Regions from separate parts of the Streptomyces asoensis genome, predicted to be linked through region 2. Evidence: riboswitches for the same ligand, from Rfam matches in the RefSeq annotation. Region 2 holds a riboswitch; each other region holds the start of a gene.
The links. Region 2 has a riboswitch for ZMP and ZTP ahead of G9272_RS27705 (glycine hydroxymethyltransferase). Riboswitches for the same ligand answer to the same signal wherever they lie in the genome.

Region 1 (7,804 bases), 6.1 Mb from region 2:
AGGGGCCGTGCGAAGGCAGCAGGGCCACCAGGTGGCGGACAGGTCCGGTCGGGTCGGGTCGGAGCCCGGAACACCGTCCGAACCAGTCCCTCAACGGGCCGGCGCTGCACGGCGGGTTCGCGGCCGGCCGGCCGAACGGCCTCCGTACGAGGAGTTCGCCTGCCGGCCGGCCGGCCCGGCAGGTACGGTCGCGGATCAGGGCTGCGCAGCCGGCCGTAGTCCGTGTGCCGGTCACGCCAGACGGAGCGCGGGTGCGGTGCGGTGGTGGAGTACGGCTCGTCCATGCGCAGTTCGATCCGGACCGCGTCGCCTGTCGCCGTCAGCCGGGGAGAACCGGTGCAGGCGGCCATCGTCTCGTCGAGTTCCGCCCCGTAGCGGGCGAGGACGCCGGCGGCGCTCGCATCGTCGACGCCTGTGCAACTTCGCACAGCCGCGGCGGCCAAGGTGTTCGACACCTTGGCCGCCGGCGCGGACGCCGGCAGGCAGCCGGACGAGTGCCGAGGCCGTCCCGCCCCGGTCTGCTCCGCCTGGCTCAGGAAACCGGCTCGGGAACTTCGCCGGGTCTGACCGGCACGATCTCGACACGGGTGCAGCCCACGGCTTTCAGTTCGGTGCGGCGGTGCTTTGCGGACCGCTTGTCGTACCTGCCGGCGGACGCCTGCGGGGTACCGTCCGGGTCGGTCCAGAGGAGACCGTAGTTCTGCATCGCGCTCGTCATGGAGATCATCACTTCCCCGGGCCCGGTAGCCGTAAGCACGCGGCGAGTCGCCCGTGGATGATCACGCGGCCGCCGATTCCTCGGCAGGGGCATCGGGGGCTGCCGCTGCTCGAGCTGCGGCCGCGAAGAGTCCCGGCCTCACGAACGACTCTCCTGTACACCGTCGGCTTCCCAAACGGGGTGGCGGCACTTTGGCAGGCAGGCGGGCAGGCCGTGTTCTGCCCGGCTGGGCCGGCTCGGGTGCTGCGGACCGGCCGCGCGGCAGCGGCGGGGATACGGGTGCGGCTCCGGGCCGGCGAGGACGCCGGCCCGGAGCCGTAGGCGAAGGAGCGTGGTCGTGAAGGGGCGGTCGCCTGCGCGGCGAAAGGCTCTGCGGGGCTTCAGCCGGACGATCGTCCCCGCAGGCAATAGGTGAGGCCCGGGGACACTGTCCCCCTCACGACCACGTCCTGCACAACACCCGCCACCACAGCGGCATTCCCGCCCGCCCCCGCCCGGCCGTCCGCCGGCCGGGCGGGCGGGGGCGGGCGGGCCCCCGTCCCGGCTCGGCTCGGGGACGCGCGGGACGCAACTCCCGGGCTCGGTCGGCCCGGCTGCGCCCGGGAGTGCGGCCCGGCCGGCCGGCTGGACGGACGGGCGGACGGGCGGGCGGGCGGGCGGCCGGCTGGACGGGCGGGCGGGCGGGCGCTGTCAGCCCTGGCGGGCCTTGAGGCGGGGGTTCTTCTTGTTGACGACGAAGACCACGCCCCGGCGGCGGACCACCTGGGCCCCCGGTCGGGACTTCAGCGAACGCAGGGACTTACGTACCTTCATGGTCTGCTTCCTCCTGTTGGGACGACGGCCCGCGGTCAGGGCCGGGCCGGGGCCGCGCGGCCGTAGCGACGCTCGAACCGCTCGACCCGCCCAGCGGTGTCCACGACCCTCGAGGTGCCGGTGCAGAACGGGTGACTCGCCGATGAGATGTCGACATCGATCAGCGGGTAGGTGTTGCCGTCCTCCCACTCGACCGTCTGGGCCGAGGCCGCTGTGGAGCGGGTGAGGAAGAGGGCGTTCGCGGCGCGGTCACGGAAGGCGACCTGCCGGGATTCGGGATGGATGCGGGGCCTCATGGGGTTTCCTTACCTGTGGCTGTCTGCCCGGGGCGGGGGCGTGGTTCAGCGTTCCTCGCGGAAGGCGACGTGCTTCTCGGCGAGCGGGTCGTACTTGCGCAGGACGAGCCGGTCGGGGTCGTTGCTGCGGTTCTTGCGCGTCACGTAGGTGACGCCGGTCCCGGCCGTCGACTTCAGCGTGACGACAGGACGCATGCTGTTGCGTGCCATGAGGTCCTCCTTTCACCCGCACCCCCCGGATTGACCGGAGCATGTCAGGTTCATGCTGTGCAACAACCTCTCCGGCCGCCTCATTCCCGGCCGGCGCGAAGCTCCGGTGCCGCAGGCACTTCGGCACAGCTGTCTGCCGGCTTCCGTCGGGCCGCCCGTGAGCTGTACCGCGACGGCTTCCGGAGCCTCTCGAGCACCACCCTTTAGGGGAATGTGCTTGCTGTTCCTCGTTCTGGAGGTGCCCCCGGCCACCGGCTCGGCCCGGTGGGAAGCAACCGGGGCCGGGCCTCTTGCCTCACGGCCCCGTGGGCCGGGACTCGTTGCGGCCTCGTGGCCCGGTACCGCGCCACCGGGCACACGCTGTCAGGCCGTCGGGATCTGCCGGGCCTCGGTCGGGGTCTGCGCTGCCGATGACGTGATCAGTTCGGAGGACCCGGTCCCGCGGTCGGTGAGGCCGGCGAGGAGGGCGAGGGCCAGGCCGGCGGCGGCGAGGGTCGCGCCGACCAGGGCGGGCGAGGCCCAGCCCCAGCCGGCCGAGATGGCCAGGCCGCCGAGCCAGGCGCCGCCGGCGTTGGCCAGGTTGAAGGCGGAGTGGTTGGAGGCCGCCGCCATCGTCGGGGCGTTCTTCGCCTTGGCCATGAGCAGCATCTGCACGGGGGTGGTGACCAGCGCGCCCATCGCGCCCATGAAGGCGAGTGTCACCAGGGCGGGAACGGGGCTGTGGACCGTGAAGTAGAACGTCACGAGCGACGCGCCGAGCAGGGCGAGCCCTCCGTACAGCGTCGGGCGCAGGGCGCGGTCGGTCAGCGGGCCCGCGATGAGCGTGCCCAGCGTCATTCCGGCGCCGTAGAGCGCGAGGACCCAGGTGGTCGAGGAGTCGGAGAAGCCCGTCAGGTGGGTCAGGATCGGCACCAGGTAGCTGTAGACGGCGAAGAAGCCGCCGAATCCCACGACGGCGGTGGCCAGGCCGAGGGCGACCTGCCGGTTGCCCATGGCGCGCAGTTCGTGCCGGATGCCGGCCTGGGTGCTGCGGGGCTGGTGGGGGACGAAGGCGGCCAGCGCGGCCAGCGCGACGAGGCCGATCACGGCGACGGCGCAGTAGGCGTAGCGCCAGCCCAGTTGCTGTCCGAGAGCCGTGCCGGCCGGGACACCGATGATGTTGGCGATGGTGAGTCCGAGGAACATCCTCGACACGGCCCGCCCGGCTCGTTCGGGGGCGACCAGCCGGGAGGCCACGACAGCGCCCACGCCGAACAGCGCTCCGTGGGGCAGGCCCGCCAGGAAACGCGCGGCGAACAGCAGGCCGAAGCCGGGAGCGAGGGCGGACGCGACGTTGCCGATCACGAACAGAGCGGACAGCAGGAGCAGAAGCCGTTTGTGGGCGATGCGCGCGCCGATGCCCGTCAGGAGCGGGGCGCCGACGACGACGCCGAGCGCGTAGGCGGAGACGATGTTGCCGGCGTGCGGCACGGACACGCCGACCCCGTCGGCGATCTGGGGCAGCAGCCCCATCGTGGCGAACTCGGTCGTACCGATACCGAACGCGACGAGGGCAAGGGCCAGCAGGGCCAGTGGCATGGAGCGGAAGTACCTTTCGCGGGCGGCGGTCCGGATCGTGGCGGAGCAGGCGGGACCACGAGGTGTCCTGCTCCTGTGGCCATTCGCGCCGGCCACCGTTGCCCGGTGCGCCCCCCAGGGCAGGGAAGGCCCACAAGCAGTGCAGCGGTGGCGCATGCCCACGCATTCCAAGATCGGCCGACAGCAATTATGGCCTGCATCACACCGGCTCCGGGGCCGGCCATACCCCGGGCGCGCGCAGGGACAGTCTGCGGGCGGCGGCGTCTGCGGTGCAGGGCGGCCGGGCGACCTCGCGGCTGCGGAGGGCGGCAGGGGGCCGGTCTTCGGCCGGTTGCCGGCGCTGAGCACGCAGGTGCTTGAGAAAGGGAAATGGTCAGGCGGCCGCGGTCGTCATGGACGGGGCGCGGGCGGCCGGCCCGTGCCCCGCCGGCCGCCGGCTCCCGGCTTCGCGGTCGTCGGCGTCTCGTTCGGCTGCTGCGGCCGCCGGTTAGGGATCCGGCGGCTTTGGCCGATGACGGGAGAGCGGGTGAGAGCGCGTGCCCGAGGAAAGGGTCAGTGGTGCTCGATGCCGAGTTGGTCCGCGGCAGCGTCGACGGTCTGGGCGAGCAGGACGGCGATGGTCATCGGGCCGACGCCGCCGGGCACCGGGGTGATCAGGCGGGCTCGGGTCAGGGCGGCGTCGAAGTCCACGTCGCCCACGTTGCCCCGGTTGTAGCCGGCGTCGATCACCACCGCGCCGGGCTTGATGTCCTCACCCCGGATCAGCCGGGGCCGTCCCACGGCCGCCACCACGACATCCGCTTCCCGGATGATGTCCGGCAGGTCCGCCGTGCGGGAGTGGCAGTAGGTCACCGTTGCGTCCCGGGCGAGCAGGAGCATCCCCACCGGTTTGCCGAGGATCGCGCTGCGGCCCACCACGGCGGCACGCCGGCCGGTGAGGTCGACGTCGTAGGCCTCCAGCAGTCGCATGATGCCGCCCGGGGTGCAGGACACGAAGCCCGGCAGCCCGAAGCTCATGGCGGCGAAGGAATGTGCCGTGACCCCGTCGACGTCCTTGTGCGGAGCGATGGCCTCGAACGCCGCTCGCTCGTCGATGTGCGGGCCGCAGGGATGCTGGAGCAGGATGCCGTGCACGTCCGGATCGTCGGACAGGCCGGCGAGGGTGTCGATCAGCTCGGCGGTCGTGGTGGCGGCGGGCAGAGCGATGTGCCGGGACCGGATACCCGCCTTCGCGCACCGCGCCCGTTTCATCCGGACGTAGGTGACCGACGCGGGGTCCTCCCCCACCAGCACCGTCGCCAGGCAGGGGCTGGTCCCCGTGTGCTGTGAGATCTGTGCCGCCCTGGCGGCAGCCTCTTCGACGATGCGTCCGGCAAGACCGGTGCCGTCCATGAGCTGGGCCGTCTGAGTCGCGGACATCGTTGCCTCCGGGTGTGGCCGACCACTCGCCCAGGCGCACGGCAACGACGTCTCGTCAGACCGCTCCCCGGTGGTGCTCCACCTCAGCGCCAGTCACGGCCCACACCGCACTGTAGTAGACGCGCAGCCTGCTCACCCCGGTCAATGTCCGGCGCCGGAAGGCGACTTGCCGGGGCCCGCCGGCTCGGGCCGGGGCCAGGGGCGGGGACGAAGGGTGCGGTCGTGAAGGGGCGGTCGCCTGCGCGGCGAAAGGCTCTGCGGGGCTTCAGCCCGGACGATCGTCCCCGCAGGCAATAGGTGAGGCCCGGGGACACTGTCCCCCTCACGACCACGTCCTGGACAACGCGGCCGGGCGTGGCGGCATTCCCGCGCCGTGGGCGTACGGATGCGTCAGGCGCTGCGGGGTCTGGGCGCGGGCGGGTTCCTGGTTCGTTCGGTGAAGTCCGGCTCGGTGCGCACGCACGGCGGAGGGAGCGGCCACGCCCGGCCGGTGCGTTGCCCGACGGCCGTCCCGGTGGCCCGACTGGTCGGGGCCGGCCGCGCATCCGGCCGGGCAGGGTCCGTGCCGGCAGGGTGTACGGGGCATGCGTGAACGGCGGCAACGCGTTGGTGTGGCCGCTCACACGGCGCGCTCCATGCAGAGCAGTTGATCCCGTGTCTCCCATGATTCGGCGGTGGTGAAGCCGAGCCGCTCGTACAGGGCGATGGCGCTTGTGCGCCATTTCCACACCGACAGGCGTACCGTGCCGACGCCGTTTTCCGCGGCATGCGCGAGGGCGGCGCCGATCAGGCCGGACGCGATACCCCGGCTCCGGAATGCCGGGTCGGTCCAGAGTCTTTTGATCTCCGAGTGTCCGTCGGCGGGGGCGGTCAGCACGAGGCAGCCCACGGCTGTGCCGCCGCTCAGAGCCATCAGCACGGTGTCGTCGGCGAACGCGGCCCGCGGGTCCGAGATTTCTGTCCGGTAGCGGTCCGGCAGCGCGTCCGCATCGGCGACGGCCTCGCCTTTCTCGGCCTGAGTCCGCAGGTGGTAGGCCGCCAACAACTCGGCCAGCCGGTCCGCTGGAGGTCCCTGGCCCGGCCGGCGGACGATGACCACCTCGTGTTGATCGGTCATTGCGCCAGCATCACACGGGCCCGTGCCTGACGCCGCCACGGGCCTGTAGCAGTGCCTGCGCCTGCCGCGGGGGGGCCTGGAGCCGACAGGAGCGGCAGAGGTGGGTCCGGCTAGTCCTCGAGCCCCCAGCTGTGGATCCGCCTCGGGTGGATGCGGATCACCTCCTCGCTGAAGTGCGGGCCCAACTCGTGGGGGCCGATGAGGAGTTCGGCGTCCCCTCGGATGTCCACCCCGCGCACCGTCCAGGGCCGCAGGCTCACGATGTCGTCCACGACGAGCGCGGCCTTCGGGTTCTTGCGCAGGTTGCGCCACTTCTTCGTCTGTCCCATGGCGAACCCGCCGATCAGGATCGTGCCGTCCTCTTGCAGGAAGAACCCCACGGGATTGGCCTGCGGCTGCCCCGACGCATCGACCGTCGCGAGGCGCCCCAGCCGCTGTGCCACCAGGTACGCGCGTTCGGTCGCGGTGAATTCGGTCATGCCGGCAGCCAAGCATGTTCCGGCCCCGCGCACATCGGGTCACCGACCTAGGTCCGGGGGCTGAGCCCGAGTCCCAACCCCTGCGTCGGTGAAGGCGAGGGTGGAGCCGGAAAAGGCTTTGACGTGTGGTTCGCGGTCGCCGATGGCGGGCCGGACATTCGGGTCGGGAGGGCCCGAACCGCCGTGCCGGCGGCGGCTGCCACGCGGTGAGGGAGTTGTGCATGATTGTCGTGTCGGCCGCTTCGGGGGCTTTCGGACGGCTGGTCATCGACCGGCGGCTGGCCCGGCGCCCCGCCGACCGCATCGTGGCCGCGGTGCGTCATCCCGACGGGGCCGCGGATCTCGCCGCTCGCGGGGTCGAGGTCCGCCTGGATGACTACGATGCCCCGGCGACGCTGCGCACGGCGTTCGAGGGAGCCGACCGGCTGCTGCTGATCTCCTCCCCCGAGCTGGATTCCGCCCGCCGCGCCGGCCAGCACCGGGCAGCCGTCGAAGCGGCCTGCGACGCCGGGGTTGGACGAACACCAAGTGTGCGCGCAGGTTGTATACGACTGTTCGACGGCTTGCCGTGTCCATGTTCTCCCTCGCCCTGGTGGTGAGCGCCGGATACCTCGCCAGTCTCCTGCTGCGTATCGACGGTGTTCCCAGCCAGCAGGTGCTCGTCAGTGCCGTGCTCGTCTTCGGTGTGCCCGTCTCCGGCTATCCGGAGCAGCGCGTTCTGGAGAACCTGGTCGGGATCGCGGTGGTCATTCTCCTCGGCCCCCTGCTGTGGCCTCCCGACCCTTGCCGTCTCCTGTCCGGCCGGCTCGACGTCTACCGCGACCGCCTCGACCATCTGCTGAAGGAGCTGGGCCGCCGTCCCGGCCGGGCCCCGCTTCGGCAGGGGGCGGGGCAGACGGAGGGTCTGTGGCAGCAGCCCCATGACCTCGGGCGGGATCTGGAGCGGGCCCGGCAGGCGCTGCGCTGGAGTGTGACGCACCGTCGGTCGGCCGCCGCGCTCGACGAGGTCGGACACCGTATCCACCTGGCCGAACGCACCGCGGCTCCCTTGCACTGTCTCACCGCACAGCTGCATACCGCGGGCGGGCTGCCGGCGGCCGGCCCCTCGGACGCTCACGCCTCGGACGCGAACGCCTCTGCCGGTCACGGCCCGCTGCTGGACGCCGTGCGGCAC
Region 2 (7,804 bases):
GAGGTCGCGTGCGAGCTGGGGAAGGAGTGCCGTCCCGCGGTGCGCACGAGGGGTTCGACGTGGGCGGGGCGCGGGCGTCGGACGATACGTTTCACTCCCACGCTGGCGGCGTGCGCGCCCGCGGTGAGTGCGGTGGCGCGCAGCCAGGCGCCGCGCCGGGAGCCGTCGACGGCGGCTCCCACGACGCCTGCCGCGAGCCACAGGGCGCCGTGCTCGCCCGTCCAGGAGAGGGCGCGGGCGACGCGGGCGACGCGTGGGTCCGCGCCCCGGGCGTGGAGCGCCGAGAGGATCCGGTGGTCCAGGTCGTCGAGTTCGTCCATGTGGACTCACTGTTCACGCCTGCGTCCTCGGAACTCCGGCAATATTGAGCGACATCCCATTAATCACCCATTTCGGGGAGTAATGCATGTTTCAAAATTAATCGCCCATATAGAGGCGATACGGTCCACATCATGCTTGCCGAGACCACCACCGAGAACGTCTCCGTCACGGGATGGGGCCGCACCGCTCCCTCCGTCGGGCGTCTGGTCCGCCCCCGGACCTACGCGGAGGCCGTGACGGCGGTCCGGGACTGCGGGCCTCGCGGAGGCATCCCCCGGGGCCTGGGGCGGGCCTACGGGGACGCGGCGCAGAACGCCGGCGGGGCGGTGATCGACCTGACCGGCCTGGACCGGATCCACGTCATCGACGCCGCCGACGGAAGCGTCCTGTGCGACGCGGGAGTCTCCCTGCACCGGCTCATGGAAGTCCTGCTGCCGCTCGGCTGGTTCGTGCCCGTGACCCCCGGCACCCGGTACGTGACCGTGGGCGGCGCGATCGGCGCCGACATCCACGGCAAGAACCACCATGTTTCCGGGTCCTTCGCCCGGCATGTGCTGTCCTTCGAACTGCTCACGGCGGACGGCACGATCCGCACGGTGGAGCAGGGCACCGACCTGTTCGACGCGACCGCCGGCGGCCTGGGCCTGACCGGCGTCGTCCTGACGGCCAGGATCCGGCTCCAGCCGGTCGGGACGTCGCTGATGTCGGTCGACACCGAGCGGGCCGCCGACCTCGACGACCTGATGGCCCGGCTGACGGCCGGCGACCACCGCTACCGCTACTCGGTCGCGTGGATCGACCTCCTCGCGCGCGGTGCGGCCACCGGACGCGCGGTCCTGACCCGCGGCGAGCACGCACCCCTGGACGCGCTGCCCGCCCGCGCGCGCAGGGCCCCGCTCGCGTTCCGCCCGTCCCGGCTGCCGACCGCTCCCGCGTTCCTGCCGAGCGGCCTGCTCACCCGCACGACCGTCGCATTGTTCAACGATCTCTGGTACCGCAGCGCGCCACGCGCGCGTACCGGCGAACTCCAGAGCCTGTCCGCCTTCTTCCACCCCCTCGACGGCGTCCCGCACTGGAACCGCGTCTACGGCCGCGACGGCTTCGTGCAGTACCAGTTCGTCGTCGGGCACGGCCAGGAGGACACCCTGCGCCGGATCGTGGGGCGCGTCTCCGCCCGCCGCTGCCCGTCCTTCCTGGCCGTCCTCAAACGGTTCGGGGACGCCGACCCCGGCTGGCTGTCCTTCCCGCGCCCGGGCTGGACCCTCGCCCTGGACATCCCGGCCGGGCTGCCCGGCCTCGGCGCCTTCCTCGACGAGCTGGACGAGCAGGTGGCCACCGCGGGCGGCCGCGTCTACCTCGCCAAGGACTCCCGGCTGCGCCCCGAACTGCTCACCGCGATGTACCCACGCCTCGACGACTTCCGCGCGCTGCGCGCGGAGCTGGACCCGCGTGGGGTGTTCGTGTCGGACCTCGCCCGCCGGCTCAACTTCCAGGAGTCACCATGAAGGACGCCTTCGGCCTCCCCCAGTCCCTTCTCGTCCTCGGCGGCACCTCCGGGATCGCGCTGGCCACCGCGCGCCGTCTGATCGCCCGCCGCACCCGCACGGTGTGGCTGGCCGGGCGCCCGTCGCCCGCCCTGGAGTCGGCCGCCGCCGAGCTGCGCACCCTGGGGGCGGACGTCCACACCGTCCCCTTCGACGCGCTCGACCCCGAGTCCCACGAGACGGTCCTCGGCAAGGTCTTCACCGAGGGCGACGTCGACACGGTGCTGCTCGCCTTCGGCGTCCTCGGCGACCAGGCGAACGACGAGCGCGACCCGGCGGCCGCGGTGCGCGTCGCGCAGACCAACTACACGGGGGCGGTGTCGGCGGGGCTGGTCGCCGCGCGCGCCCTCCAGACCCAGGGCCACGGCTCCCTGGTCGTCCTCTCCTCCGTCGCCGGCGAGCGGGCCCGCCGCTCGAACTTCATCTACGGCTCCAGCAAGGCGGGCCTCGACGCCTTCGCCCAGGGGCTGGGCGACGCGCTGCACGGCACGGGCGTGCACGTCATGGTCGTCCGCCCCGGGTTCGTCCGCACGAAGATGACCGCCGGGCTGGCGGAGGCGCCGCTGGCGACCACGCCGGAGGCGGTCGCCACGGCCGTCGAGCTGGGGCTGCGGCGCCGCTCGGAGACGGTGTGGGTACCGGGCGTGCTGCGCGTGGTGATGTCGGCCCTGCGCCACGCACCCCGCGGACTGTTCCGCAGACTGCCGATCTAGCGGAGGCGCCGGGGCGGGTCGCTAGCGCGTCGGCAGTGAGCCCCGGTCGACGTGGGCCGCCTGCGGGGGGACGACCGCGCCCCCGAAGGCGTAGTCGCGCAGTTTGCGCCAGACGCCGTCGGCGCCCTGCTCGGCGAGGGCGAAGCCGGTGCAGGACCACTCCGCCTCGTAGTGGGCGAGCTCCTCGAAGGCCCGGTCCATCGCCGCGTCGTCGATGCCGTGCGCGACGGTGACATGCGGATGGTAGGGGAACTGGAGCTCGCGGGTCAGCGGCCCGGAGGCGGCCCGGATCCGATGCTGGAGCCAGGCGCAGGTGTCGGCGCCCTGGACGACCCGCACGTAGACCACCGGCGACATGGGCCGGAAGGTGCCGGTGCCGGACAGCCTCATCGGGAAGGGGCGGCCGGCCGCGGCGACCTCGGTGAGGTGCGCTTCGACGGCCGCCAGCGCGCTCGCCCCGACCTCGGTCGGCGGCAGCAGCGTGACGTGCGTGGGGATGCCGTGAGCCGCGACGTCGCCGAAGCCCAGGCGCCGCTCCTGGAGCAGGCTGCCGTGGGGCTCCGGGACCGCGATCGACACACCGATCGTTACGGTCCCCACGTCTTCTCCTGTCGTCATGTCGTCCTGGCGGGGTGTGTTGCCGGGTTCGTACTCAGTCGTACGGCTATCGACTGTACGGCCACAGCTGTGCTCTGGGCAGGCGCAGGGAAAGTGATGTGCAGCGCTCTGCCCAGAGGAACAGGTGTGCGGTGCGCCCCGAGTGCTTCCGCGTGCTTCCGAGCGCCGCTCAGTGCTTCGCGGGCAGGAAGCCCACTCGCCCGTACGTCTGGGAAAGCGTCTCCGCGGCGACGGCGCGCGCCTTCTCCGCGCCCTTGGCCAGGATCGAGTCGAGCGTCTCGGGGTCGTCCAGGTACTGCTGGGTGCGGTCCCGGAACGGCGTCACGAAGTCGACGACGACGTCGGCGAGGTCCGTCTTGAGCGCGCCGTAGAGCTTGCCCTCGTACCGCTGCTCCAGCTCGGGGATGCCGATGCCGGTCAGCGTCGAGTAGATGCCGAGCAGGTTGCTGATGCCGGGCTTGTTCTCGGTGTCGTAGCGGACGACCGTGTCGGTGTCCGTGACCGCGCTCTTGACCTTCTTCGCGGTCGCCTTCGGGTCGTCGAGCAGGTTGATGAGGCCCTTCGGCGTGGACGCCGACTTGCTCATCTTGATCGACGGGTCCTGGAGGTCGTAGATCTTGCCCGTCTCCTTCAGGATGTGCGGCTTCGGGATCGTGAAGGTCTCGCCGAAGCGGCCGTTGAAGCGCTCCGCGAGGTCGCGGGTCAGCTCGATGTGCTGGCGCTGGTCCTCACCGACCGGGACCTCGTCGGCCTGGTACAGCAGGATGTCCGCGACCTGGAGGATCGGGTACGTGAACAGGCCCACGGAGGCGCGGTCGGCGCCCTGCCTGGCGGACTTGTCCTTGAACTGGGTCATCCGGCCGGCCTCGCCCATGCCGGTGAGGCAGTTCATGACCCAGGCGAGCTGGGCGTGCTCGGGGACGTGGCTCTGGACGAAGAGCGTGCAGCGGTCCGGGTCGAGACCGGCCGCGAGGAGCTGGGCGGCGGCCAGCCGCGTGTTGGCGCTGAGCTCCTTCGGGTCCTGCGGGACCGTGATCGCGTGCAGGTCGACGACCATGTAGAACGCGTCGTGGGTCTCCTGGAGCGCCACCCACTGGCGGACGGCGCCGAGGTAGTTGCCGAGGTGGAACGAGCCTGCGGTGGGCTGGATTCCGGAGAGCACGCGGGGTCGGTCTGAGGCCATACTCATCATTGTCTCAGAGCGCGGAGACCGCCCGGAACGGGTCCCGGGCGGCCACGGGGGCCGCCCGGGGTGCCGCCGGGTCAGCCGAGGTCGATCTCCGGGTACAGCGGGAAGCCCGCCACCAGGTCGGTCGCCCGCTGGGAGATCTCGTCCGCGACCTTCGCGTCCAGGACGTGGGCGGCCTTCGAGGGGGCGCCCGACTTGGTCGTGCCCGGCTCCGTCGTGGTGAGGACTCGGTCGATCAGGGCGGCGACCTCGTCCATCTCGGCCGTGCCCAGGCCCCGGGTCGTCAGCGCCGGCGTTCCGATGCGGATGCCGGAGGTGTACCAGGCGCCGTTCGGGTCGGCGGGGATGGCGTTGCGGTTGGTGACGATGCCCGAGTCGAGCAGCGCCGCCTCGGCCTGGCGGCCGGTGAGACCGTAGGAGGAGGCCACGTCGATCAGGTTCAGGTGGTTGTCCGTGCCGCCGGTGACCAGGGTCGCGCCGCGCCGCATCAGGCCCTCGGCGAGCGCGCGGGAGTTGTCGACGATGCGCTGGGCGTAGTCCTGGAAGGACGGCCGACGGGCCTCCGCCAGGGCGACGGCCTTGGCGGCCATGACGTGCGGGAGCGGGCCGCCGAGGACCATCGGGCAGCCGCGGTCCACCTGGTCCTTGAGCGAGTCGTCGCACAGGACCATGCCGCCGCGGGGGCCGCGCAGGGACTTGTGGGTGGTGGTCGTCACGATCTGGGCGTGCGGGACCGGGTCGAAGTCGCCGGTCAGGACCTTGCCCGCGACCAGTCCTGCGAAGTGCGCCATGTCGACCATGAGGGTCGCGCCGACCTCGTCGGCGATCTCGCGCATGATCCGGAAGTTCACCAGACGGGGGTACGCGGAGTAGCCCGCGACGATGATCAGCGGCTTGAAGTCGCGGGCCGAGGCGCGCAGGGCCTCGTAGTCGATCAGGCCGGTGGCCGGGTCGGTGCCGTAGGAGCGCTGATTGAACATTTTGCCGCTGATGTTGGGCCTGAAGCCGTGGGTGAGGTGGCCGCCGGCGTCCAGGGACATGCCGAGCATGCGCTGGTTGCCGAAGGCCTGGCGCAGCTCGGCCCAGTCGGCGTCGGAGAGGTCGTTGACCTGGCGGACGCCCGCCTTGGCGAGGGCCGGGACCTCGACGCGGTCGGCGAGGATCGACCAGAAGGCGACCAGGTTGGCGTCGATGCCGGAGTGCGGCTGGACGTACGCGTGGCGGGCGCCGAAGAGCTCGCGGGCGTGCTCGGCGGCCAGCGCCTCGACGGTGTCCACGTTGCGGCAGCCGGCGTAGAAGCGGCGGCCGACGGTTCCCTCGGCGTACTTGTCGCTGAACCAGTTGCCCATCGCGAGGAGGGTGGCCGGCGAGGCGTAGTTCTCGGAGGCGATCAGCTTGAGCATCTCGCGCTGGTCGTGGACCTCCTGGCCGATGGCGTCGGCGACACGCGGCTCGACGGCGCGGATCACGTCGAGTGCGGCACGGAAGGCGGTGGACTCGGTGGAGAGGGACTGCTGCTCGGACATGTCGGCCTCCGGGGGCGTGGCGTGCGGTCACGGTTCTCGGTCTGGCCCAGGCGCACGGCACTCTTGTCGCTCACAGGCCGCTCCCCGATGGTCCGTCCCATCCCAGCGCGCCAGTCACGGCCCGCTCGCCAGCCTACCGGTCACGCCCGAATCCCAAGGTCCGGCGTCCACCATGCGAGCGACGTCGGACCCGCGCAGGACCACGCCTCCAGTGGATCCGGAGCGGCCCGCGGACCTGCGGATCCGGGGTCTGGAGGATCCGGGGTCTAGAGGATCACGTGGGGCAGGAAGCGGGCGTACTCGTCCGTGATCAGGCCGGAGGACTCGCGGATGCCGAGGCCGGCCGACTCGTCCTCCACCATCCACGCGCCGAGGACGACGTGGTTGCCGTCGAACGCGGGGAGGGGCGCCAACTGCTGGTAGCAGCAGGCTTCGTCGGTGCGCGGGGCGGGATCGCCGCCCGGTTCGTGCAGGGTGACGCCGGCGCCCTCGCGGCCCAGCAGCGGCTTGGCCACATAGCCGGTGGTGGCCGCCAGTTCGCGGGGGCCGTCGAGGTAGGCGGGGAGGAGGTTGGGGTGTCCGGGGTACAGCTCCCACAGGACGGCCAGCAGGGCCTTGTTGCTGAGGAGCATCTTCCAGGCCGGTTCGATCCACAGGGTCGTGCCGGTGCCGCCGCCGTTGTCGAGGGTGTCGAGGACATGGCCCGCGAAGCGGTCGGTCGTCAGCCACTCCCAGGGGTAGAGCTTGAAGCAGCTGCGGATGAAGCGGAGTTGCCGGTCGACGAAGCGGCCGGACAGCGGGTCCCAGCCGATCTCCTCCATGGAGATCCAGTCGGTGTCCAGGCCGGCCTGCTCGGCGGTCTCCTTGAGGTAGGCGACCGTCATGAGGTCCTCGCCCAGCTCGTCCTCCGAGGAGTGCGCGAAGTAGAGCGGGCTGCCGGGCGGGAGGAGAGGGCCCTGCTTCTTCCAGGCGGCGATCAGGCGTTCGTGGAGGGAGTTCCACTGGTCGGCGCCGGGGAATCGTTCCTCCATCCAGAACCACTGGGGGGAGGCCGCCTCCACCAGCGAGGTGGGGGTGTCGGCGTTGTACTCCAGGAGTTTCGCCGGGCCGGTGCCGTCGTAGCGGAGGTCGAAACGGCCGTAGACGGACGGGAGTTCGGCACGCCGGTGCCAGGCCTCGACGACCGCCGCCGCGATCCGCGGGTCGGTGATGCCGAGGTCGGCGAGGCGGTCGGACTCGACGAGGTGGGCGGCCGCCGCCAGGCACATGGTGTGCAGTTCCTCGACGGTCTCCTCCAGCGCCTCGACCTCGTCGAGGGTGAAGACGTAGTACGCGCTCTCGTCCCAGTACGGGCGCAGGCGGCCGTCGGGGTGGCGGGTGAGGGGGTAGACGAGGCCCTGGTCCTCGACGGTCCGCTGCCAGTCGGGGCGGGGTTCGATGCTGTGACGTCGCATGGTGCCGGTGTCCTGTTCAGCCGCTCGGGCGCTCAGCCTCCCGAGCTGCCCTTGCCGACGCCGCTGTCGCTGTCGCTGCCGCTGCCGAACCCGTTCCGGTCGACTCCGCTGCCGCCACTGCTGCCGCTGCTGCCGCCACTGCTGCTGCCTCCGCTGGTGCTGCTCGAGCCGGTCGAGCCGCCGGACCCCTTGCCCGGCTTGGTGAAGGAGCCGCCGTCGACCCAGGAGCCCTTCTTGTCGCCGCCGTAGTACCAGGCGCTGTCGACGGAGACCTTGGAGGTCTTGGAGGTCTTGGCGGACTGGGTGGACTTGCAGTTCTTGTCGGCGACGACCTTGTAGCCCTTGGTGAGGTTGTAGCTGTCGCGGTCGACACAGCGCTTGTCGGGGTCGGAGGAGCAGGCGGACAGGGCAGCCGCGAGCACTCCCATGCCGCCGAGTA
Region 3 (7,804 bases), 3.8 Mb from region 2:
ACAGCGCGCGCGGAGAGCGGGTCTTCCGCATCGCCGACCTCACCGGCGAGCGGCAGCGCTGGCCCGCCTACGCCCCCAGGGCCCACTCGCTCGGCGTGGGCAGCATGATGGGCTTCCTGCTGTTCACCGAGGACGAGGACCTCGGCGCGCTGAACCTGTACTCCCGCAAGCCCGGCGCGTTCGGCCAGGCCAGTGAGACGGCCGGCTGGCTGCTCGCCTCCCACGCCGCGGTCGCCTTCTCCAGCGCCCGCACCCACGCCCAGATGGAACAGGCCATCGCCACCCGGCACGCCATCGGCGAGGCCATGGGCATCCTCATGGGCCACCACCACATCACCGAAGAACAGGCCTTCGACGTGCTGCGCCGCTACTCGCAGGAGAACAACATCAAACTCCGTGAGGTCGCCCGCCTGGTCTGCGCGGGGGAGCGCCTGCCGTAACCGTGGTGTGAGGGCGCCCCTCCCCGGCTCGTGGGCCGAACCAGCGGGGCCCGGCCCGGCCCGGCCCGGCCGGCCTCCCAGGGGAACGCCACCGAACCCGGCTTGCGCAGTCACGTCCCCTGTCCTGTCCTGTCCTGCGCACACCCCTCACGCCTGGCCGGCTCCGCCTCGAGACCGGCCGGCACCCGGCCCTTGTGCTGCCGCCGCTCCGCCGGCCGGTCACTGGCCGGTGAAGTGCGCTTCGCGGTAGTCGTCGAGTCGGTCGAGGACGAGCAGCAGGATGCCGCGCAGCAGGCTGTCGTGCCGGCCGCTCCGGGCGAGCCCGTCCTGTCCGCCGATCGCCCGGGCCCGGGCGATCGGCTCTGCGGGATCGGCGCCGTCCAGCGCGCGGACCAGTGCGTGCCGCACGGCGTCCAGCAGCGGGCCGTGACCGGCAGAGGCGTTCGCGTCCGAGGCGTGAGCGTCCGAGGGGCCGGCCGCCGGCAGCCCGCCCGCGGTATGCAGCTGTGCGGTGAGACAGTGCAAGGGAGCCGCGGTGCGTTCGGCCAGGTGGATACGGTGTCCGACCTCGTCGAGCGCGGCGGCCGACCGACGGTGCGTCACACTCCAGCGCAGCGCCTGCCGGGCCCGCTCCAGATCCCGCCCGAGGTCATGGGGCTGCTGCCACAGACCCTCCGTCTGCCCCGCCCCCTGCCGAAGCGGGGCCCGGCCGGGACGGCGGCCCAGCTCCTTCAGCAGATGGTCGAGGCGGTCGCGGTAGACGTCGAGCCGGCCGGACAGGAGACGGCAAGGGTCGGGAGGCCACAGCAGGGGGCCGAGGAGAATGACCACCGCGATCCCGACCAGGTTCTCCAGAACGCGCTGCTCCGGATAGCCGGAGACGGGCACACCGAAGACGAGCACGGCACTGACGAGCACCTGCTGGCTGGGAACACCGTCGATACGCAGCAGGAGACTGGCGAGGTATCCGGCGCTCACCACCAGGGCGAGGGAGAACATGGACACGGCAAGCCGTCGAACAGTCGTATACAACCTGCGCGCACACTTGGTGTTCGTCCAACCCCGGCGTCGCAGGCCGCTTCGACGGCTGCCCGGTGCTGGCCGGCGCGGCGGGCGGAATCCAGCTCGGGGGAGGAGATCAGCAGCAGCCGGTCGGCTCCCTCGAACGCCGTGCGCAGCGTCGCCGGGGCATCGTAGTCATCCAGGCGGACCTCGACCCCGCGAGCGGCGAGATCCGCGGCCCCGTCGGGATGACGCACCGCGGCCACGATGCGGTCGGCGGGGCGCCGGGCCAGCCGCCGGTCGATGACCAGCCGTCCGAAAGCCCCCGAAGCGGCCGACACGACAATCATGCACAACTCCCTCACCGCGTGGCAGCCGCCGCCGGCACGGCGGTTCGGGCCCTCCCGACCCGAATGTCCGGCCCGCCATCGGCGACCGCGAACCACACGTCAAAGCCTTTTCCGGCTCCACCCTCGCCTTCACCGACGCAGGGGTTGGGACTCGGGCTCAGCCCCCGGACCTAGGTCGGTGACCCGATGTGCGCGGGGCCGGAACATGCTTGGCTGCCGGCATGACCGAATTCACCGCGACCGAACGCGCGTACCTGGTGGCACAGCGGCTGGGGCGCCTCGCGACGGTCGATGCGTCGGGGCAGCCGCAGGCCAATCCCGTGGGGTTCTTCCTGCAAGAGGACGGCACGATCCTGATCGGCGGGTTCGCCATGGGACAGACGAAGAAGTGGCGCAACCTGCGCAAGAACCCGAAGGCCGCGCTCGTCGTGGACGACATCGTGAGCCTGCGGCCCTGGACGGTGCGCGGGGTGGACATCCGAGGGGACGCCGAACTCCTCATCGGCCCCCACGAGTTGGGCCCGCACTTCAGCGAGGAGGTGATCCGCATCCACCCGAGGCGGATCCACAGCTGGGGGCTCGAGGACTAGCCGGACCCACCTCTGCCGCTCCTGTCGGCTCCAGGCCCCCCCGCGGCAGGCGCAGGCACTGCTACAGGCCCGTGGCGGCGTCAGGCACGGGCCCGTGTGATGCTGGCGCAATGACCGATCAACACGAGGTGGTCATCGTCCGCCGGCCGGGCCAGGGACCTCCAGCGGACCGGCTGGCCGAGTTGTTGGCGGCCTACCACCTGCGGACTCAGGCCGAGAAAGGCGAGGCCGTCGCCGATGCGGACGCGCTGCCGGACCGCTACCGGACAGAAATCTCGGACCCGCGGGCCGCGTTCGCCGACGACACCGTGCTGATGGCTCTGAGCGGCGGCACAGCCGTGGGCTGCCTCGTGCTGACCGCCCCCGCCGACGGACACTCGGAGATCAAAAGACTCTGGACCGACCCGGCATTCCGGAGCCGGGGTATCGCGTCCGGCCTGATCGGCGCCGCCCTCGCGCATGCCGCGGAAAACGGCGTCGGCACGGTACGCCTGTCGGTGTGGAAATGGCGCACAAGCGCCATCGCCCTGTACGAGCGGCTCGGCTTCACCACCGCCGAATCATGGGAGACACGGGATCAACTGCTCTGCATGGAGCGCGCCGTGTGAGCGGCCACACCAACGCGTTGCCGCCGTTCACGCATGCCCCGTACACCCTGCCGGCACGGACCCTGCCCGGCCGGATGCGCGGCCGGCCCCGACCAGTCGGGCCACCGGGACGGCCGTCGGGCAACGCACCGGCCGGGCGTGGCCGCTCCCTCCGCCGTGCGTGCGCACCGAGCCGGACTTCACCGAACGAACCAGGAACCCGCCCGCGCCCAGACCCCGCAGCGCCTGACGCATCCGTACGCCCACGGCGCGGGAATGCCGCCACGCCCGGCCGCGTTGTCCAGGACGTGGTCGTGAGGGGGACAGTGTCCCCGGGCCTCACCTATTGCCTGCGGGGACGATCGTCCGGGCTGAAGCCCCGCAGAGCCTTTCGCCGCGCAGGCGACCGCCCCTTCACGACCGCACCCTTCGTCCCCGCCCCTGGCCCCGGCCCGAGCCGGCGGGCCCCGGCAAGTCGCCTTCCGGCGCCGGACATTGACCGGGGTGAGCAGGCTGCGCGTCTACTACAGTGCGGTGTGGGCCGTGACTGGCGCTGAGGTGGAGCACCACCGGGGAGCGGTCTGACGAGACGTCGTTGCCGTGCGCCTGGGCGAGTGGTCGGCCACACCCGGAGGCAACGATGTCCGCGACTCAGACGGCCCAGCTCATGGACGGCACCGGTCTTGCCGGACGCATCGTCGAAGAGGCTGCCGCCAGGGCGGCACAGATCTCACAGCACACGGGGACCAGCCCCTGCCTGGCGACGGTGCTGGTGGGGGAGGACCCCGCGTCGGTCACCTACGTCCGGATGAAACGGGCGCGGTGCGCGAAGGCGGGTATCCGGTCCCGGCACATCGCTCTGCCCGCCGCCACCACGACCGCCGAGCTGATCGACACCCTCGCCGGCCTGTCCGACGATCCGGACGTGCACGGCATCCTGCTCCAGCATCCCTGCGGCCCGCACATCGACGAGCGAGCGGCGTTCGAGGCCATCGCTCCGCACAAGGACGTCGACGGGGTCACGGCACATTCCTTCGCCGCCATGAGCTTCGGGCTGCCGGGCTTCGTGTCCTGCACCCCGGGCGGCATCATGCGACTGCTGGAGGCCTACGACGTCGACCTCACCGGCCGGCGTGCCGCCGTGGTGGGCCGCAGCGCGATCCTCGGCAAACCGGTGGGGATGCTCCTGCTCGCCCGGGACGCAACGGTGACCTACTGCCACTCCCGCACGGCGGACCTGCCGGACATCATCCGGGAAGCGGATGTCGTGGTGGCGGCCGTGGGACGGCCCCGGCTGATCCGGGGTGAGGACATCAAGCCCGGCGCGGTGGTGATCGACGCCGGCTACAACCGGGGCAACGTGGGCGACGTGGACTTCGACGCCGCCCTGACCCGAGCCCGCCTGATCACCCCGGTGCCCGGCGGCGTCGGCCCGATGACCATCGCCGTCCTGCTCGCCCAGACCGTCGACGCTGCCGCGGACCAACTCGGCATCGAGCACCACTGACCCTTTCCTCGGGCACGCGCTCTCACCCGCTCTCCCGTCATCGGCCAAAGCCGCCGGATCCCTAACCGGCGGCCGCAGCAGCCGAACGAGACGCCGACGACCGCGAAGCCGGGAGCCGGCGGCCGGCGGGGCACGGGCCGGCCGCCCGCGCCCCGTCCATGACGACCGCGGCCGCCTGACCATTTCCCTTTCTCAAGCACCTGCGTGCTCAGCGCCGGCAACCGGCCGAAGACCGGCCCCCTGCCGCCCTCCGCAGCCGCGAGGTCGCCCGGCCGCCCTGCACCGCAGACGCCGCCGCCCGCAGACTGTCCCTGCGCGCGCCCGGGGTATGGCCGGCCCCGGAGCCGGTGTGATGCAGGCCATAATTGCTGTCGGCCGATCTTGGAATGCGTGGGCATGCGCCACCGCTGCACTGCTTGTGGGCCTTCCCTGCCCTGGGGGGCGCACCGGGCAACGGTGGCCGGCGCGAATGGCCACAGGAGCAGGACACCTCGTGGTCCCGCCTGCTCCGCCACGATCCGGACCGCCGCCCGCGAAAGGTACTTCCGCTCCATGCCACTGGCCCTGCTGGCCCTTGCCCTCGTCGCGTTCGGTATCGGTACGACCGAGTTCGCCACGATGGGGCTGCTGCCCCAGATCGCCGACGGGGTCGGCGTGTCCGTGCCGCACGCCGGCAACATCGTCTCCGCCTACGCGCTCGGCGTCGTCGTCGGCGCCCCGCTCCTGACGGGCATCGGCGCGCGCATCGCCCACAAACGGCTTCTGCTCCTGCTGTCCGCTCTGTTCGTGATCGGCAACGTCGCGTCCGCCCTCGCTCCCGGCTTCGGCCTGCTGTTCGCCGCGCGTTTCCTGGCGGGCCTGCCCCACGGAGCGCTGTTCGGCGTGGGCGCTGTCGTGGCCTCCCGGCTGGTCGCCCCCGAACGAGCCGGGCGGGCCGTGTCGAGGATGTTCCTCGGACTCACCATCGCCAACATCATCGGTGTCCCGGCCGGCACGGCTCTCGGACAGCAACTGGGCTGGCGCTACGCCTACTGCGCCGTCGCCGTGATCGGCCTCGTCGCGCTGGCCGCGCTGGCCGCCTTCGTCCCCCACCAGCCCCGCAGCACCCAGGCCGGCATCCGGCACGAACTGCGCGCCATGGGCAACCGGCAGGTCGCCCTCGGCCTGGCCACCGCCGTCGTGGGATTCGGCGGCTTCTTCGCCGTCTACAGCTACCTGGTGCCGATCCTGACCCACCTGACGGGCTTCTCCGACTCCTCGACCACCTGGGTCCTCGCGCTCTACGGCGCCGGAATGACGCTGGGCACGCTCATCGCGGGCCCGCTGACCGACCGCGCCCTGCGCCCGACGCTGTACGGAGGGCTCGCCCTGCTCGGCGCGTCGCTCGTGACGTTCTACTTCACGGTCCACAGCCCCGTTCCCGCCCTGGTGACACTCGCCTTCATGGGCGCGATGGGCGCGCTGGTCACCACCCCCGTGCAGATGCTGCTCATGGCCAAGGCGAAGAACGCCCCGACGATGGCGGCGGCCTCCAACCACTCCGCCTTCAACCTGGCCAACGCCGGCGGCGCCTGGCTCGGCGGCCTGGCCATCTCGGCCGGCTGGGGCTGGGCCTCGCCCGCCCTGGTCGGCGCGACCCTCGCCGCCGCCGGCCTGGCCCTCGCCCTCCTCGCCGGCCTCACCGACCGCGGGACCGGGTCCTCCGAACTGATCACGTCATCGGCAGCGCAGACCCCGACCGAGGCCCGGCAGATCCCGACGGCCTGACAGCGTGTGCCCGGTGGCGCGGTACCGGGCCACGAGGCCGCAACGAGTCCCGGCCCACGGGGCCGTGAGGCAAGAGGCCCGGCCCCGGTTGCTTCCCACCGGGCCGAGCCGGTGGCCGGGGGCACCTCCAGAACGAGGAACAGCAAGCACATTCCCCTAAAGGGTGGTGCTCGAGAGGCTCCGGAAGCCGTCGCGGTACAGCTCACGGGCGGCCCGACGGAAGCCGGCAGACAGCTGTGCCGAAGTGCCTGCGGCACCGGAGCTTCGCGCCGGCCGGGAATGAGGCGGCCGGAGAGGTTGTTGCACAGCATGAACCTGACATGCTCCGGTCAATCCGGGGGGTGCGGGTGAAAGGAGGACCTCATGGCACGCAACAGCATGCGTCCTGTCGTCACGCTGAAGTCGACGGCCGGGACCGGCGTCACCTACGTGACGCGCAAGAACCGCAGCAACGACCCCGACCGGCTCGTCCTGCGCAAGTACGACCCGCTCGCCGAGAAGCACGTCGCCTTCCGCGAGGAACGCTGAACCACGCCCCCGCCCCGGGCAGACAGCCACAGGTAAGGAAACCCCATGAGGCCCCGCATCCATCCCGAATCCCGGCAGGTCGCCTTCCGTGACCGCGCCGCGAACGCCCTCTTCCTCACCCGCTCCACAGCGGCCTCGGCCCAGACGGTCGAGTGGGAGGACGGCAACACCTACCCGCTGATCGATGTCGACATCTCATCGGCGAGTCACCCGTTCTGCACCGGCACCTCGAGGGTCGTGGACACCGCTGGGCGGGTCGAGCGGTTCGAGCGTCGCTACGGCCGCGCGGCCCCGGCCCGGCCCTGACCGCGGGCCGTCGTCCCAACAGGAGGAAGCAGACCATGAAGGTACGTAAGTCCCTGCGTTCGCTGAAGTCCCGACCGGGGGCCCAGGTGGTCCGCCGCCGGGGCGTGGTCTTCGTCGTCAACAAGAAGAACCCCCGCCTCAAGGCCCGCCAGGGCTGACAGCGCCCGCCCGCCCGCCCGTCCAGCCGGCCGCCCGCCCGCCCGCCCGTCCGCCCGTCCGTCCAGCCGGCCGGCCGGGCCGCACTCCCGGGCGCAGCCGGGCCGACCGAGCCCGGGAGTTGCGTCCCGCGCGTCCCCGAGCCGAGCCGGGACGGGGGCCCGCCCGCCCCCGCCCGCCCGGCCGGCGGACGGCCGGGCGGGGGCGGGCGGGAATGCCGCTGTGGTGGCGGGTGTTGTGCAGGACGTGGTCGTGAGGGGGACAGTGTCCCCGGGCCTCACCTATTGCCTGCGGGGACGATCGTCCGGCTGAAGCCCCGCAGAGCCTTTCGCCGCGCAGGCGACCGCCCCTTCACGACCACGCTCCTTCGCCTACGGCTCCGGGCCGGCGTCCTCGCCGGCCCGGAGCCGCACCCGTATCCCCGCCGCTGCCGCGCGGCCGGTCCGCAGCACCCGAGCCGGCCCAGCCGGGCAGAACACGGCCTGCCCGCCTGCCTGCCAAAGTGCCGCCACCCCGTTTGGGAAGCCGACGGTGTACAGGAGAGTCGTTCGTGAGGCCGGGACTCTTCGCG

Region 1: it holds a riboswitch for ZMP and ZTP, as region 2 does, so the genes downstream of both, G9272_RS00170 (bifunctional 5,10-methylenetetrahydrofolate dehydrogenase/5,10-methenyltetrahydrofolate cyclohydrolase) here and G9272_RS27705 (glycine hydroxymethyltransferase) in region 2, are expected to answer to the same signal.
Region 3: it holds a riboswitch for ZMP and ZTP, as region 2 does, so the genes downstream of both, G9272_RS44465 (bifunctional 5,10-methylenetetrahydrofolate dehydrogenase/5,10-methenyltetrahydrofolate cyclohydrolase) here and G9272_RS27705 (glycine hydroxymethyltransferase) in region 2, are expected to answer to the same signal.

Annotation. Positions count from the first base shown of each region.
Region 1 covers NZ_CP049838.1:31,357-39,160, forward strand. Annotated here, with positions in the region: gene G9272_RS00145 (DMT family transporter) at 1-698, shown strand, start outside; gene ykgO (type B 50S ribosomal protein L36) at 1,409-1,531, opposite strand; gene G9272_RS00155 (type B 50S ribosomal protein L31) at 1,567-1,827, opposite strand; gene rpmG (50S ribosomal protein L33) at 1,873-2,037, opposite strand; gene G9272_RS00165 (MFS transporter) at 2,401-3,615, opposite strand; gene G9272_RS00170 (bifunctional 5,10-methylenetetrahydrofolate dehydrogenase/5,10-methenyltetrahydrofolate cyclohydrolase) at 4,168-5,034, opposite strand; ZMP/ZTP riboswitch at 5,056-5,141, opposite strand; gene G9272_RS00175 (GNAT family N-acetyltransferase) at 5,654-6,151, opposite strand; gene G9272_RS00180 (PPOX class F420-dependent oxidoreductase) at 6,262-6,630, opposite strand; gene G9272_RS00185 (NAD(P)H-binding protein) at 6,852-7,229, shown strand; gene G9272_RS00190 (hypothetical protein) at 7,199-7,804, shown strand, end outside.
Region 2 covers NZ_CP049838.1:6,163,858-6,171,661, reverse strand. Annotated here, with positions in the region: gene G9272_RS27730 (phosphatase PAP2 family protein) at 1-320, opposite strand, end outside; gene G9272_RS27725 (FAD-binding oxidoreductase) at 453-1,826, shown strand; gene G9272_RS27720 (decaprenylphospho-beta-D-erythro-pentofuranosid-2-ulose 2-reductase) at 1,823-2,578, shown strand; gene G9272_RS27715 (2'-5' RNA ligase family protein) at 2,600-3,178, opposite strand; gene trpS (tryptophan--tRNA ligase) at 3,366-4,379, opposite strand; gene G9272_RS27705 (glycine hydroxymethyltransferase) at 4,460-5,911, opposite strand; ZMP/ZTP riboswitch at 5,949-6,039, opposite strand; gene G9272_RS27700 (glutathionylspermidine synthase family protein) at 6,178-7,365, opposite strand; gene G9272_RS27695 (hypothetical protein) at 7,398-7,804, opposite strand, start outside.
Region 3 covers NZ_CP049838.1:10,004,302-10,012,105, forward strand. Annotated here, with positions in the region: gene G9272_RS44440 (GAF and ANTAR domain-containing protein) at 1-440, shown strand, start outside; gene G9272_RS44445 (hypothetical protein) at 660-1,445, opposite strand; gene G9272_RS44450 (NAD(P)H-binding protein) at 1,415-1,792, opposite strand; gene G9272_RS44455 (PPOX class F420-dependent oxidoreductase) at 2,014-2,382, shown strand; gene G9272_RS44460 (GNAT family N-acetyltransferase) at 2,493-2,990, shown strand; ZMP/ZTP riboswitch at 3,503-3,588, shown strand; gene G9272_RS44465 (bifunctional 5,10-methylenetetrahydrofolate dehydrogenase/5,10-methenyltetrahydrofolate cyclohydrolase) at 3,610-4,476, shown strand; gene G9272_RS44470 (MFS transporter) at 5,029-6,243, shown strand; gene rpmG (50S ribosomal protein L33) at 6,607-6,771, shown strand; gene G9272_RS44480 (type B 50S ribosomal protein L31) at 6,817-7,077, shown strand; gene ykgO (type B 50S ribosomal protein L36) at 7,113-7,235, shown strand.